Regions from separate parts of the Klenkia terrae genome, predicted to be linked through region 1. Evidence: riboswitches for the same ligand, from Rfam matches in the RefSeq annotation. Region 1 holds a riboswitch; each other region holds the start of a gene.
The links. Region 1 has a riboswitch for cyclic di-AMP ahead of UXQ13_RS21310 (aggregation-promoting factor C-terminal-like domain-containing protein). Riboswitches for the same ligand answer to the same signal wherever they lie in the genome.
Positions count from the first base shown of each region.

Region 1 (4,268 bases):
GATGGCCAGCACCCCGCCCGGGCGCAGGGCGGCCAGCGCCCGGGTCAGCCCGGCCGTCCCGTAGAGGCCGGCGTTCGAGCCGTGCACCAGGAACTCGGGTCCGTTGTCCACGTCGAGCAGGACGACGTCGTACCGGCCCGGGGTGAACGCGCAGGCGACGTCGCCGGCCACCAGGTCCAGCCGGGGGTCCGCGGTGCTCCGCAGCCCCGGCAGCAGCCCGTCGGCGGCCCAGCCCAGCAGGGCGTCCTCGAGCTCCACCACGACCACCTCGGCCACCCCGGGGGAGCGCAGCACCGCCGCGGTGGTCCAGCCCAGGCCGAGCCCGCCGACCAGCACGGCCAGCTCGGCGCCGTCCACCCGGGCCAGCGCCTCGGTGGCCAGCGCGCGCTCGGTGGAGGTGTCCACGTCGTCCATCGCGAACACGCCGTCCACCACGAGCTCGGTCACGACCGCGCCGTCGTCGTCGGTCCGGCGCCACAGCGCGACCTCGCCGTGCGGCCCGCTGACCCGTCCCAGTTCCTCCCGCACCGGGTCGATCCTGCCGGGGCGGGAATGCCGTGTCGACGAGTGGTGTCATCGTGAGGCGTGAACTCCCGCCGCGCCTACGTCGTCTGGGTGGTCGGGCTGCTCGCCTACGCGGTCGCGGTCTTCCAGCGCGCCTCGCTGGGCGTGGCCGCCGTCGACGCCCAGGAGCGGTTCTCCGCCGGGGCGTCCGCGGTCAGCCTGTTCCTGGTCCTGCAGCTGGCCGTCTACGCCGGGTTGCAGGTGCCGGTCGGCATCGCCCTGGACCGCTTCGGCTCCCGCACGATGGTCGCCGCCGGAGCGCTGACCATGGCCGCCGGGCAGCTGCTGCTGGCCCACGCCACCGACGTGCCGACCGCGATCGCCGCCCGGGTGCTGGTGGGGGCCGGGGACGCGATGACGTTCATCAGCGTGCTGCGGGTGGTCACGCTGTGGTTCTCCGGGCCCACCGTCCCGGTGATCACCCAGCTCACCGGCATCCTCGGCCAGGTGGGCCAGATCGCGGCGGCCTACCCGCTGGTCCTCGCCCTGCACCACACCTCCTGGACGGCGACCTTCACCGGCGCCGCGGCGCTGGGGGTGCTGGTCGTCGTCCTGGTGGTCGCCGCGCTCAAGGACGCCCCGCCCGGCACCCCGGTGGCGCCGGTGGCCGGCTGGGCCGAGATCCGGGAGAACGTGGCCGGCGCCTGGCACGAGTCGGGCACCCGGATCGGGCTGTACACCCACCTGGTCACCCAGTTCTCCGGCACCGTGTTCGCGCTGCTGTGGGGCTACCCGTTCCTGGTGCTGGGCCAGGGGCTGTCCGCCGGCACCGCGGCCGGGCTGCTCACCCTGCTGGTCGTGGTGGGCATGGGCGTCGGCCCGCTGCTGGGCGCCCTGTGCGGGCGCTGGCCGCTGCGCCGGTCGGCCCTGGTGTTCGGCATCTCCGGGGCCACCATCACCGCCTGGACCGTCGTCCTGCTGTGGCCGGGCCGGGCCCCGCTCTGGCTGCTCGTGGTGCTGGTCGTCGTGCTGGCCACCAACGGGCCGGGCTCGATGATCGGCTTCGACTACGCCCGCACCTGGAACCCGGTGCACCGGCTGGGCAGCGCCACCGGTGTGGTGAACATCGGCGGGTTCGTCGCCTCGCTGCTGACCGTCCTGGCCGTCGGGGCGGTGCTCGACGCGCTCACCCCGGGCGCCTCCACCGACTACGACCTGGGCTCGTTCAAGGCCGCCTTCGCCGTCCAGTACCTGTTCTGGGCGATCGGGCTGGCCGGGGTGCTCACCCACCGCCGGCGGCTGCGCGACCGCCTGGCCGGGGACGGCGTCGTCCTCACCCCGCTGTACACCGCGATGGCCAGCCGCATGCGGCGCCGGTGAGCGTGCCCGCCGGGTTCTTCGCGCGGCACACCCGGCTGGTGCGCCCGCCGCTGGTGCCCGAGGTGGCGCTGCACCTGGCCGACGACGTCGCCGTCCTGTGGCAGGCCATGGAGGACCAGGGCCGGGTGGACGGCGTCCCGGGCCCGGGGGAGGCCTCGCCGTTCTGGGCGGCCGCCTGGGTCGGCGGGCAGGGGCTGGCCCGGTACGTGCTGGACACCCCCGGGCTGGTCGCCGGGCGCACGGTGCTGGACCTGGGCGCCGGCAGCGGCCTGGTCGCGATCGCGGCCGCCCTGGCCGGTGCGGAGCGGGTGCTGGCCAGCGACGTGGACCCGTACGCGCTGGCGGTGATGCCGCTCAACGCAGCCGCCAACGGCGTCGCGGTGGTCGAGCCGGTGGGCGACGTGCTGGACGACGACCTGCCGGAGGTGGACGTGGTGCTGGCCGGCGATGTGTTCTACGACCTGCGGATGGCCGACCGGGTCCGGCCGTGGCTGTTCACCGCCTGGGCGCGGGGGGCCGCCGTCCTGGTCGGCGACCCCGGCCGGTCCCAGCTGCCCGACGGGTTGCGGGAGGTCGCCGGGTACGACGTCCCCGACTCCGGGGTGGACGTCGCGCGCCGCACCACGGTGTGGCGACTGCCCTGAGCCGAACAACACCTGTGGAACTCGACCCCGCCGCTTGTGTTCTTCTGTCACGGACTCGTAACGTGGGCTTGTCCGGTCGGCCGCACCTCCCTCCCCGGGAGACCGCACCGGACGCCGCTGAGTCACCGTCGGGGCAGCGCAGCCCACGGCACCAGGTGAATCGGGGACCCACCGCAGCACTGGGGTGAATCCGCCCGACCCGCTCCCGCGGGCCGAGCGGTAGGGCGTCTTCCTGCCCGAATCCGTCAGCTAACCCGGTAGGCGGCAGCACCGACCGACGTGGTCCGTGCACCCGGAAGACGAGGACCAGCCCCGCCCGCATGAGCGCACGCCATTCCGCACGACCCGCCGGCCGCGACGGCCAGCAGCCCCTCCTCCGCGTCGGCACCATCACCGCCGAGTTCGAGGTGGTCCGCTCCGCCGAGGAGACGGTCGCCGCCGTCGCCCGCGGACGCCACCGCCTGGCCCCGGTCCGCCGTCCGGCGGTGTACCTGGCCGCGGCCGCCGCCGGCGCCGTCCTGGTCAACGTCCTGGTGGGCGGTGGACCCGCCGCCGAGGCCGACACCACGACCGAGCCCGCCGCGCAGGCCGTCAGCGTGGCCCAGCAGCTGGGCATCACCGCACCGGCCGACAGCACCGAGGCGGCCACCGAGCTGTCCGGGCACCTGCAGGAGCTGGCCGCCAGCCGCGCGCAGCGCGAGACCGACGAGGCCACCGCCGCCCAGGTGCAGGCCGCCGCCGACCAGGCCGCCGCCGACGCGCAGGCCGCCGCGGCCGCGCAGGCCGCCGCCGAGGCCGCGGCCGCCGCCCAGGCGCAGGCCGCCGCCGACGCCGAGGCCGCCGCGGAGAACGCCACCACGTCGGACTTCCACGACTACGCCCTCGCCCAGCTGGACGGCGACGCGAGCCAGTTCTCCTGCCTGCAGAACCTGTGGGGCCGGGAGTCGGGCTGGAACCCCGACGCGCAGAACCCCACCTCCACCGCCTACGGCATCCCGCAGTTCCTGAACTCCACCTGGGCCGGCACCGGGATCGCCAAGACCTCCAACGGGTTCCGGCAGATCGACGCCGGGCTGATCTACCTGGAGGAGCGCTACGGCTCGCCGTGCGGCGGCTGGGCGCAGTCGGAGGCCGTCGGCTGGTACTGAGTTTCCGCCCCCGGGGGCTCGGGGAACCGGGTCCCCATGGCTGAACTCACCGGCAAGACCATCGCGCTGCTCGCCGCCAAGGGCGTCGAGTCGATCGAGCTCGAGGAGCCCCGCAAGGCCGTCGAGGCCGCCGGGGCGACCGTGCACCTGCTGTCGGTGCCCGACGGGGTCGAGGACGGCCGCGTGCAGGGCGTGGACGGCGACATCCACCCCGGGGCGACCTACCAGGTCGACCACCTGGTGGCCGACGTGTCCGCGGCCGACTACGACGGGCTGCTGCTGCCCGGCGGCGCGGTCAACCCCGACACCCTGCGGCAGGACCAGGGCGCGCTGGCCTTCGTCTCGGCGTTCTTCGACGCCGGCAAGCCGGTGGCCGCGATCTGCCACGCGCCCTGGACGCTGCTGGAGGCCGGGGTGCTGGAGGGCCGCACGCTGACCTCCTACCCGAGCATCCGCGGCGACCTCCGCCGGGGCGGCGCGACGGTGGTCGACGAGGAGGTCTGCCGGGACGGCAACCTGGTCACCAGCCGGAACCCCGACGACGTCCCGGCCTTCTCGCGGGCCGCCGTGGAGCTGTTCGCCGGCGCCTGAC
Region 1 is NZ_JBAPLV010000034.1:17,526-21,793, forward strand. It holds gene UXQ13_RS21295 (polyamine aminopropyltransferase) at 1-528, opposite strand, end outside; gene UXQ13_RS21300 (MFS transporter) at 586-1,884, shown strand; gene UXQ13_RS21305 (class I SAM-dependent methyltransferase) at 1,881-2,528, shown strand; cyclic di-AMP (ydaO/yuaA leader) riboswitch at 2,672-2,790, shown strand; gene UXQ13_RS21310 (aggregation-promoting factor C-terminal-like domain-containing protein) at 2,849-3,676, shown strand; gene UXQ13_RS21315 (type 1 glutamine amidotransferase domain-containing protein) at 3,713-4,267, shown strand.

Region 2 (4,268 bases), on a different contig from region 1:
CAACTGGTCATCCTGCTGCCGCTCTACGCGGGGTATCTCCTCCTCGCGACCGCGCTGGGGTGGTTCGTGGGCACGTCGTTCGGCCTGGACGTGGCGTCCCGGCGCGCAGTGGTGTTCAGCGGAGCGACCCGCAACTCCCTGGTCGTCTTGCCGCTGGCTCTGGCTCTGCCACCAGAACTGGCGCTGGCGCCGGTCGTCGTCGTCACCCAGACCCTGGTCGAGCTGATCGGCATGGTGGTCCTGGTGCGCCTGGTCCCGGCACTGGTGCCGCATGCGGTGCGCGAGAGACCGGGGACCTGACCCGGCGTGGGCGTCGGGCGACCGGAGGAGCCCGGCGGATCGCCGATCGTCACTGACCACTGGATCGACCAGCTCGCCCCGGCCCCCGGGCAGGACCGATCGGGCCGGGTTGTCGTCGTCGTCCTCGGTCGTGGACGGGGGCCTCGTGGGCGCGGTGCACCGAGGACTCGAGCCGGGAGGTGCAGTGCTCCGTGTCGACGTGCTCCCCCAGACACCCACCCCAGGCGTCGAGCACTCGTCCTCCGTGGCTGTCGGCCAGCACTGCTTCCTCCACGACGACTGGGCGGACAGCGCGTGAGACCGTGACGGTGGTGGCCAGGACCATCACCAGGCGGCGCCGGTGGCCGGGCGAGACCGCGTGGCCCCGAGGGGCTGGTGCGTGGCTGTGGTCGTGGCCCATGACGTCCACCTCACATGTGCAGCGCTGTGGGCGGCCGCGGGTCGACCAGGTCGAGACCACGGCCGGCAGCACGCTGGCCAGGCCGGCCAGGGGCGTGGACCCCCGAGCCGTCGGGGTGGCCACCGTGAGTCCGAGCACGGCAGCCGGCGTCAGCCGTTCGACGCCCGGTCATCCACAGCGGCCACCCAGCGTGATCCCGCGCTGGGCGAGCCAGGGCGACGGGTCGGTCCTGGTGGCGTACAGGCCACCCACGTGGGTCTCGATGTGCAGGTGCGGGCCGGTGGACTGCCCGCGGTTGCCGACCTCGGCGATCAGGTCTCCGGCCTGGACGGCTTCGCCTGCGGTGACGAAGAACTGGTTGATGTGCCCGTAGACGGTGATGGTGCCGTCGGGATGCTGGATGTAGACCGCCAGGCCGAAACCGTTGGCGGGGCCGGCGTCCAGGACGACGCCCCCGTCCGGGGCGTAGATGGGTGTGCCGATCGGTGCGGCGATGTCGATGCCGTTGTGGTTGGTGCCCCCGCGGGGCCCGTAGCAGGACGTCACGCGGCCGGCGACCAGATCGCCGCCGGAGCCTGCGACGGCGGCCTGCTGCGCGGCCACGACGGCCGCGGGGTCATCGATGCCCTGCTCGGTCAGGGCGTCGATCTGCGCGGCCTGGAGTTGCTGCTGCAGCGTGTCGAGCTCGCCGGCGGCCCGGGTGTAGCTCTGCTGGGCAGAGTCCAGCTGGGCGGCGGCTTGGGCATCGGCCGCCTGCGCTGCAGCCAGCGCGTCCTGCTGTCGCTGCACCGCCTGCCGGGCGGTGAGGTCAGCGGCTTCCTGTTGGTCCTGCACCTGCTCGAGTGCGTCGAGGTCCTCGGCGCGGTGGTCGGCCAGCACCGCGAGGGTGGTGGCGCGGGACAGCAGGTCGTCGGGGTCATCGGCCTGCAGGAGCAGGCCGGCCTGCGCCAGGTCCCCCGAGCCCATGAAGGCGGCGCGGCCGGCCGCGGCCACCTCGGTCTGGGCTTGACCGGTCCGGGCCTGGGCGGCCTGGACCGCGGCAGCAGCGGCGGTGGCCGCGGCGTTGGCCGCGTCCAGCTCGAGGGTCGCCAGGCGGGTGAGCTCGACGGTGGCTTCGGCTTCGACGGTCGCCTGGTCCACCTCGGCCTGAGCTGCATCGACCAGGCTCTGCAGTCGTGCTGCCTCCTCGAGGGCGGTCTCCTCCTCTGGCGGGGCAGGGACGGCCGACGAGGACTGGGAGGTACTGCCCGAGGGGTCCGGTGGCGCCGCTGACGCATGGCCCGGACCGGCCACGAGGGTCAGCGCGAACACCGTCCCGATGGTCGCTGCGGTCATCGGGGACCGTCTCGTGCTCAGCAGACGGGCGCCGGTGCCGAGGGGGTTCAACCGGTACCGCAGTGGGTTGTCGCGCAGGGTCGCCACAGTGGGGCGGGCTCCGTTCTTCCATCCCGCCTACCGAGTTAGCTGACGGGTTCGGGCCGGAAGGAGCCCTACTGCGAGCGCAGATTCACCCCAGGAACTCGTGGGTCCCCGGTCCGCCGGCCGCGTGGCCGGTGGTTCGGCGGGTCTGCCCGGGGACCCAGGAAGGGTGCGCGGCCCACGCAGACCCCACACAAGCTACTACCTCATCTAGTAGACGTCACGGTGCGATCTCGCCCGTCGGGGGAAGACCGGGCGCGGGCCGCGGCCGGGGTCAGGGCAACTGGTCTCCGTCGGCACGCTCCAGCCGGTCGGCGGCCGGTCGGGCACCCGGGGCCGCCGGGGGCCGGGGCGCTCCCGCCCGCCGCGCCAGGGCGATCGCGGCGAGTGCAGCGCCCAGTCCACCGAGGAGGGCCAGGACCGCAGCTGCCCGTTGATCGCCGAGCTCTGGGCCTCGCCACGCGGGGTCGATCTCGGCCCACCAGGACGGTGCGAGGACACCGGGCCACAGCAGCAAGGCGGTCGAGGCCGCCAGGTGGACGACGGCCCAGGTCAGGACGCCGCGCACCCGAACCGCACGGCGCAGTCCGGAGTCGAGCCAGGATCGAACGAGGACGACTCCCGCGGCGGTGGTGATCAGGACCGATACCACGTGGGCGCCGTGGGACCGCAGCGTCAGCTCCAGGACCGGCCCGGCCGCTCCCAGGTAGACCACGACGGCGAACACCACCAGGGCCGGGCCAGGCCGGCGGAGGGCCTGGGCGACCTGGCTGCCGGTGAGCGCCTCCACCCATTCAGCAGGGCCGCGGTGGTCATCGCCCCGGGGCGTCGAGGTGTGCGCTGGGGCGCCGAGATGCTCGGTGAGCAACCTCCCCGGTCCGGCCAGGACCAGCAGGGCCGGCCCGAGCAGGGCCAGCAGGGAGTACTGCGCCACGTGCGCGGGCATCCAGACCTGCGCGTAGCGGGCCAGCCCGCTGGTGGTGGCCAGCAGCAGCACCGCGGCGGCGGCGAGGAAGCTGACGGTGCGCCGCACCGGCCAGGGCGCACCGTGACGGATGCGGTGCCGGACCGCCCACAGGTAGGTCACGACGGCGGCTGCGACCAGGAGCGGGAACAGCGGGTCGGGGTAGGGCTCCCACAGCTGGGGCCACCACCGTCCGCGACCTGGGTCCGGGGGGAGGGCGAAACCGAGGGTGTCGAAGCTGCTGCCTTCTTCCTGCCCTGGCTGGTCGGTGGGCCGCGGGGTGGGGGTGCGCGACAGGGAGACCGCGACCCCGATCGTGGTCGCGAAGCCGAGCACTTCACCTGCGGCCAGCCGCCGGAACGCTGTTGGCTTGCCGTCCGCCAGCGCCGGGAGGGTGCGACGTCGGTGTTCCCACCCGATGACCCCGAGCACGATCAGTGCCACGGTCTTGGCCAGGACTTGGCGGCCGTAGTCGGTCCCGGTGAGATCGGACGGGCCCGACAGCCGGGTCGAGGCGGTGAGGACCCCGCTGACCGCGATCAGGGCGACCAGGAACGGCGCGGCCGCGCTGAACCGGGTGGCCGCGGCCTGCAGGGTGCCTGCGGGCACTCGGCGGATCAACAGGAGGGCGAGGACCCCCCCGGCCCAGGCCAGGACCCCGATGACGTGCAGGGCAAGGCCGGAGACCGCGGCTTGGTGACTGCCTGATCCGGCCGCGTGTCCGGTGAACACCGGCGGGAGGCCGGCCAGCAACGCCAGCAGCAGCAGCGCCAGGCTCCCGCCGGTGGTCAGCACTCTGCGGGCCCCGATCGCCACCGCCGCGGTGAGGACCGCGACGAGTGCCTGGGCTTGTCCCTGGGGGATGGTGGTCAGGAAGGACCACAGTCCTCGGCCGCTGACGACCTGCAGGTCGGTACCCAGGAAGTCTGCGAGCTGCACCGGGGCCGAGGCAGCCGCGCTCACCGCCCACAGTGCGGCCGGCCACGCCGACATCCGGGTCCATCGGTGACCGGCCACGCTCATCCGCCGATGGCCGGGGGCCAGCAAGGCTGCAGCGAGCAGGCAACCGACGGTCGCCACCGCGGCCAGGTCGGCGATGACCTTGACGGCGGGGATGGCCCACGTCACGGCGGCCGAGGCAGTCGACAGACCGGGCAGCGCGACCGACGAGAGCGACCCGGACGA
Region 2 is NZ_JBAPLV010000007.1:1,164-5,431, reverse strand. It holds gene UXQ13_RS08120 (arsenic resistance protein) at 1-300, shown strand, start outside; gene UXQ13_RS08115 (M23 family metallopeptidase) at 869-2,035, opposite strand; cyclic di-AMP (ydaO/yuaA leader) riboswitch at 2,136-2,274, opposite strand; gene UXQ13_RS08110 (cytochrome c oxidase assembly protein) at 2,394-4,268, opposite strand, start outside.
Region 2: another riboswitch for cyclic di-AMP. It lies ahead of UXQ13_RS08115 (M23 family metallopeptidase); the one in region 1 lies ahead of UXQ13_RS21310 (aggregation-promoting factor C-terminal-like domain-containing protein).

Region 3 (4,268 bases), on a different contig from region 1:
TCGGAGTGCTCGCGGAGAACGGGTTCGTAGCGGGACCCTGAGCGCTCGTACCCGTCGAGCCAACGACGGGCGGTGCCAGCGGGCAGGCCGACGAGGCGGTCCACATCCCCGAAGGAGTAGATGGCCCGGTCGAGCATGGACACCGTCACCTCCGGATCATCCCATCCCTGAGCCCGGCGGGCGTCACGGTTGTGGACGGGATGTCCGGTGGGTCACCCCAACAGGTGGCGGGCGGCCGCGTAGCCGCCCAGGCCGCTGACGGCACCGCCGCGGACCGTGCCGCCGCTGGACGCCGCCACCACGCGCGGGTGGGCGGTGGCCGCGCCCCAGGTGCCCGCCGGCTGCGCCTCGGTCGCCACCGGCCAGGCCAGGTCGCCGTGGAAGATGTGCCCGCCCGGCATGGCGAGCGAGGCCTCGACGTCCAGCGGGGATGACGCCTGCAGGCACGGGCGGCCCTCCCCGTCGGTGGCCAGGCAGTCGGCCAGCGGCTCCTCGAGCTGGGCGTCCAGCTGGGCCACCACACGGCGGACCGCCTCCTCGCGGGTGCCGACCGGGTCGGCGGTGAACAGGTCGGCCGGGGTGTGCAGCCCGAACAGGGTCAGCGTGTGCAGCCCGGTGTCCCCGACGATCGAGGGGTCGGTGAGGGAGTGGCAGTACACCTCGAACGGGATGACGTCGGGCAGCCGGCCGGCCGAGGACTGCGCCCAGGCGGCGTCGATCTGCGAGGCGGCCTCGTCGACGTGGCAGGTGCCGCCGAACGCGACCGCCGGGTCCAGGCCCGACCGGGTGCGGGGCAGCCGGGTCAGCACCATGTTCACCTTGAGCTGGGCGCCCACCGGCCGGGGGCCCGGCGCCGCCCCGGTCAGCTCGTCGAGCACGGCCGGCGCGCAGCCGGCGACCACGTGGCCGGCGTCCACCGCGTGCGTCGTCCCGTCGTCGTCGGTCCAGTGCACCGTGACGCCGTCGTCGCGGGTCTCGACCGCGGTCACCGTCGCCCGGGTGCGGAGCTCGGCGCCGCCCCGGCGGGCGGCGTCGGCCATCGCGCCGCTGACCGCCCCCATGCCGCCGACCGGCACCCGCCAGAGGCCCGTGCCGTTGCCGACCAGGTGGTACAGGAAGCAGCGGCCGGCCAGCCCGTCGGCGGCGTGCACGTCGGCGGAGGTGCCGATCAGCCCGTCCGTGAGCGCGATCCCGCGGGCGACGTCGGAGTCCAGGTGGTCGGCGACCACGTCGGCCAGCGGGCGCTCGAGCAGGTCGCGGTACAGCTGCCGGTCGCGCAGCCGACGCTCCAGCTCGGCGGTGGTCGGCAACGGCTCGACCAGCGTGGGGGAGAGGTCCTCGGCCAGGGTGGCCAGCCGGTCGTAGAAGCGCTGCCAGCCGGCCCACTCGGCGTCGGACCCGGTGAGGTCGCGGAACGACTGCGCGGTGACCGGGCCGGGGTCGCGCTCCACGACCGGTGCACGGTCGCCGAGCAGGGTGGCCGAGCTGACCGCCCGGTCGGCCAGCCGGACGTCGAGGTCCAGGTCGGCCACGACCCGGTCGGGCAGCAGGCTGACCAGGTAGGAGTAGGCCGACAACCGGACGTCGACGCCGGGGAAGACCTGCTCGCTCACCGCCGCCCCGCCCAGGCCGGCCCGGCGCTCCAGGACCAGCACCGACCGGCCGGCCCGGGCCAGGTACGCCGCCGCGACCAGACCGTTGTGACCGCCGCCCACCACCACCACGTCGAAGCGCATCCCGGCATGGTGACCGACCGGCGGGGTCGCAGTCGTCCGCTCACGCGTTGTGAGCGTGCTCATGGCGTGTTCCGGGCGCAGACGTGGAGAAGTCCACAATCGCGGGGGCCTCACTTGTCACGAGTCGGCAACCCCCTTACCGTCGCCACGTCCGGACGGATCGTTCCGCCACCTCTCCCTGGTGGCACCGGCCGGACGCCGCCGAACCACAGCCGCCCCTCCAGCACCACCGGGGCGGACGTGGACCGGGGACCCACCGCAGCACTGGGGTGAAGCACGACGACCACCCAGGTCGACGTGCCGGGCGAACTTCCCGTCCGAATCCGTCAGCTAACTCGGTAGGCGGCTCGTTGGAAGAAGGGACCACCCGCCGCACATGGCGAGTACCAGCTTGTCCGCGCGTCGCCCTGCCCTCCGCGGGCGCCGCGCCGTCATCACCCTCTTCGCCGCCGCCGGGGTCCTGCTGACCGCCAGCCCCGCCGTGGCCGCCCCCGGCGACACCGCCGAGCCGACGACCTCGGCCGAGGCCGCGCAGCTGATCGTCGACCGGGGCCAGCAGCTCGAGGTCCTCACCGAGCAGTTCAACGACGCCCGCGTCGCGCTGGACACCGACCAGGCCGCCGCCGACCAGGCCGCCGCCACCGCGCAGGCCGCCCAGGCCGCCCTCGAGGCCGCCCGCGGCTCGGTCACCGACGTCGCCCGCACCGCCTACCAGGGCGGCAGCCAGCTCACCTCGCTGCAGGCGCTGCTCACCTCCACCTCGGCCGGTGAGTTCGTCGAGCAGACCGCGACACTGGACCTGCTCTCCCAGCACAACACCGACGTGCTCAGCGAGGCGCAGCAGGCCGACGAGGCCGCCGCCGCCGCGCAGCAGCAGGCCGAGCAGACCACTGCGCAGGCCCAGGCCCAGCTGGACGCGGTCACCGCGCAGCAGGCCGACCTGAACGCCCAGATCGCGGACTACCAGGCGCAGTACGACGCGCTGACCGCCGCCGAGCGCGCCGCCGTCGCCGCCGCGGGTGACACCGCGCCCGCCGCCAGCAGCTCCAGTGGCTCCAGCAGTGCCCCCACCAGCCCGGTGGGCTCCGTGGTCGCGAACTCCGCGGCTGCGCAGACCGCCGTCGACACGGCACTGGCCCAGGTGGGTGACCCGTACGTGTGGGCCGCTGCCGGGCCCGACAGCTTCGACTGCTCGGGGCTGGTGCAGTACGCCTACGCCGCTGCCGGCATCGCCGCTCCGCACTCGAGCAAGGCGCAGGCCGTGATGGGGCAGTCGGTCTCCCGCGGCGAGCTGCAGCCTGGTGACCTGGTGGCGTTCTACTCCCCGGTCAGCCACATCGGCATCTACATCGGCAACGGCATGATGGTGCACGCCCCGACGTCCGGTGACGTGGTCAAGGTGTCGAGCATCGACGCGATGGGCTCCTCGCCCACGGCGTACCGCCGCCTCGCCGGCTGAGCCACCCCGCAGCAGCACGGAGCCCCGGTCACCTCGGTGACCGGGGCTCCGTCGTGTCCGGGGCCGTGTGCGGGGGTCCGGTGCGGGGGTCTGGTGCGGGGTCCGTCACACCCGGGGACGCCGGCCGGGCCCGCCTCGTTGGGACAGGTCGTGGCCGCCCTCCTCGCACCCCGGACCGTCGCCCGTGCCTTCCGCGTCGTCGCCCTCGCCGAGGCGGTGAGCTGGGCGCTGCTGCTGGCCGGCATGTTCGTGAAGTGGGTGCTGGGCACGTCGGAGGTCGGTGTCCAGGTCGCCGGGCCGATCCACGGGGCGGTGTTCGTGGTCTACGTGGTGCTCGCGCTGGTCGCCTGGCGCGTGCTGCGGTGGGACCTGCCGACCGTCGTCCTGGCCCTGGTCTCCTCGGTGCCGCCGTTCATGACCGTGTGGTTCGAGCGGCGGGCCGTCCGCGACGGTCGGCTGCCGGTGGGCGCACCGGTCACCACCACCTAGCCTGCGGGGATGGTCGAGCCCACCACCGCACGCACCCTGCTGGCCCGCACCGCCCAGGTGCAGCGCGACGGCCGGGCGCCCAGCCTGGTGGCCGGCGTCGTCCGGGACGGCGGGCTGGCCTGGTCGGCCGGGCGCGGGGACGTCGCCGACCCGCACATCGACGTGCAGTACCGGCTGGGCTCGATCAGCAAGAGCATCACCGCGGTGGTCGTGATGCGGCTGCGCGACGAGGGCCGGCTGGGCCTGGACGACCCGCTGGACCGGCACGTCCCCGGCACCCCGCTGGGCAACCGCACCGTGGGCCAGCTGCTCTCGCACCTGGCCGGCGCCTCCAGCGAGAGCCCGGGCGGCTGGTGGGAGCGGGTGCCCGGCGGGTCGCTGGCCGACCTGCAGCTGGGCCCCGAGCACGTCGTCCTCGGGGCCGCGCGCCGGTTCCACTACTCCAACCTCGGCTTCGGCCTGCTCGGCGAGCTGGTCGCCCGGCACCGCGGCCGGCCGTGGGTCGAGGCGGTCACCGCCGAGGTGCTCGCACCGCTGGGCATGACCCGGACGACGCCTCGCCCGTCCGGTGCCGCCGCGCAGGG
Region 3 is NZ_JBAPLV010000020.1:46,250-50,517, reverse strand. It holds gene UXQ13_RS17125 (DUF433 domain-containing protein) at 1-149, opposite strand, end outside; gene UXQ13_RS17120 (phytoene desaturase family protein) at 213-1,736, opposite strand; cyclic di-AMP (ydaO/yuaA leader) riboswitch at 1,940-2,097, shown strand; gene UXQ13_RS17115 (C40 family peptidase) at 2,113-3,195, shown strand; gene UXQ13_RS17110 (DUF3817 domain-containing protein) at 3,346-3,684, shown strand; gene UXQ13_RS17105 (serine hydrolase domain-containing protein) at 3,694-4,268, shown strand, end outside.
Region 3: another riboswitch for cyclic di-AMP. It lies ahead of UXQ13_RS17115 (C40 family peptidase); the one in region 1 lies ahead of UXQ13_RS21310 (aggregation-promoting factor C-terminal-like domain-containing protein).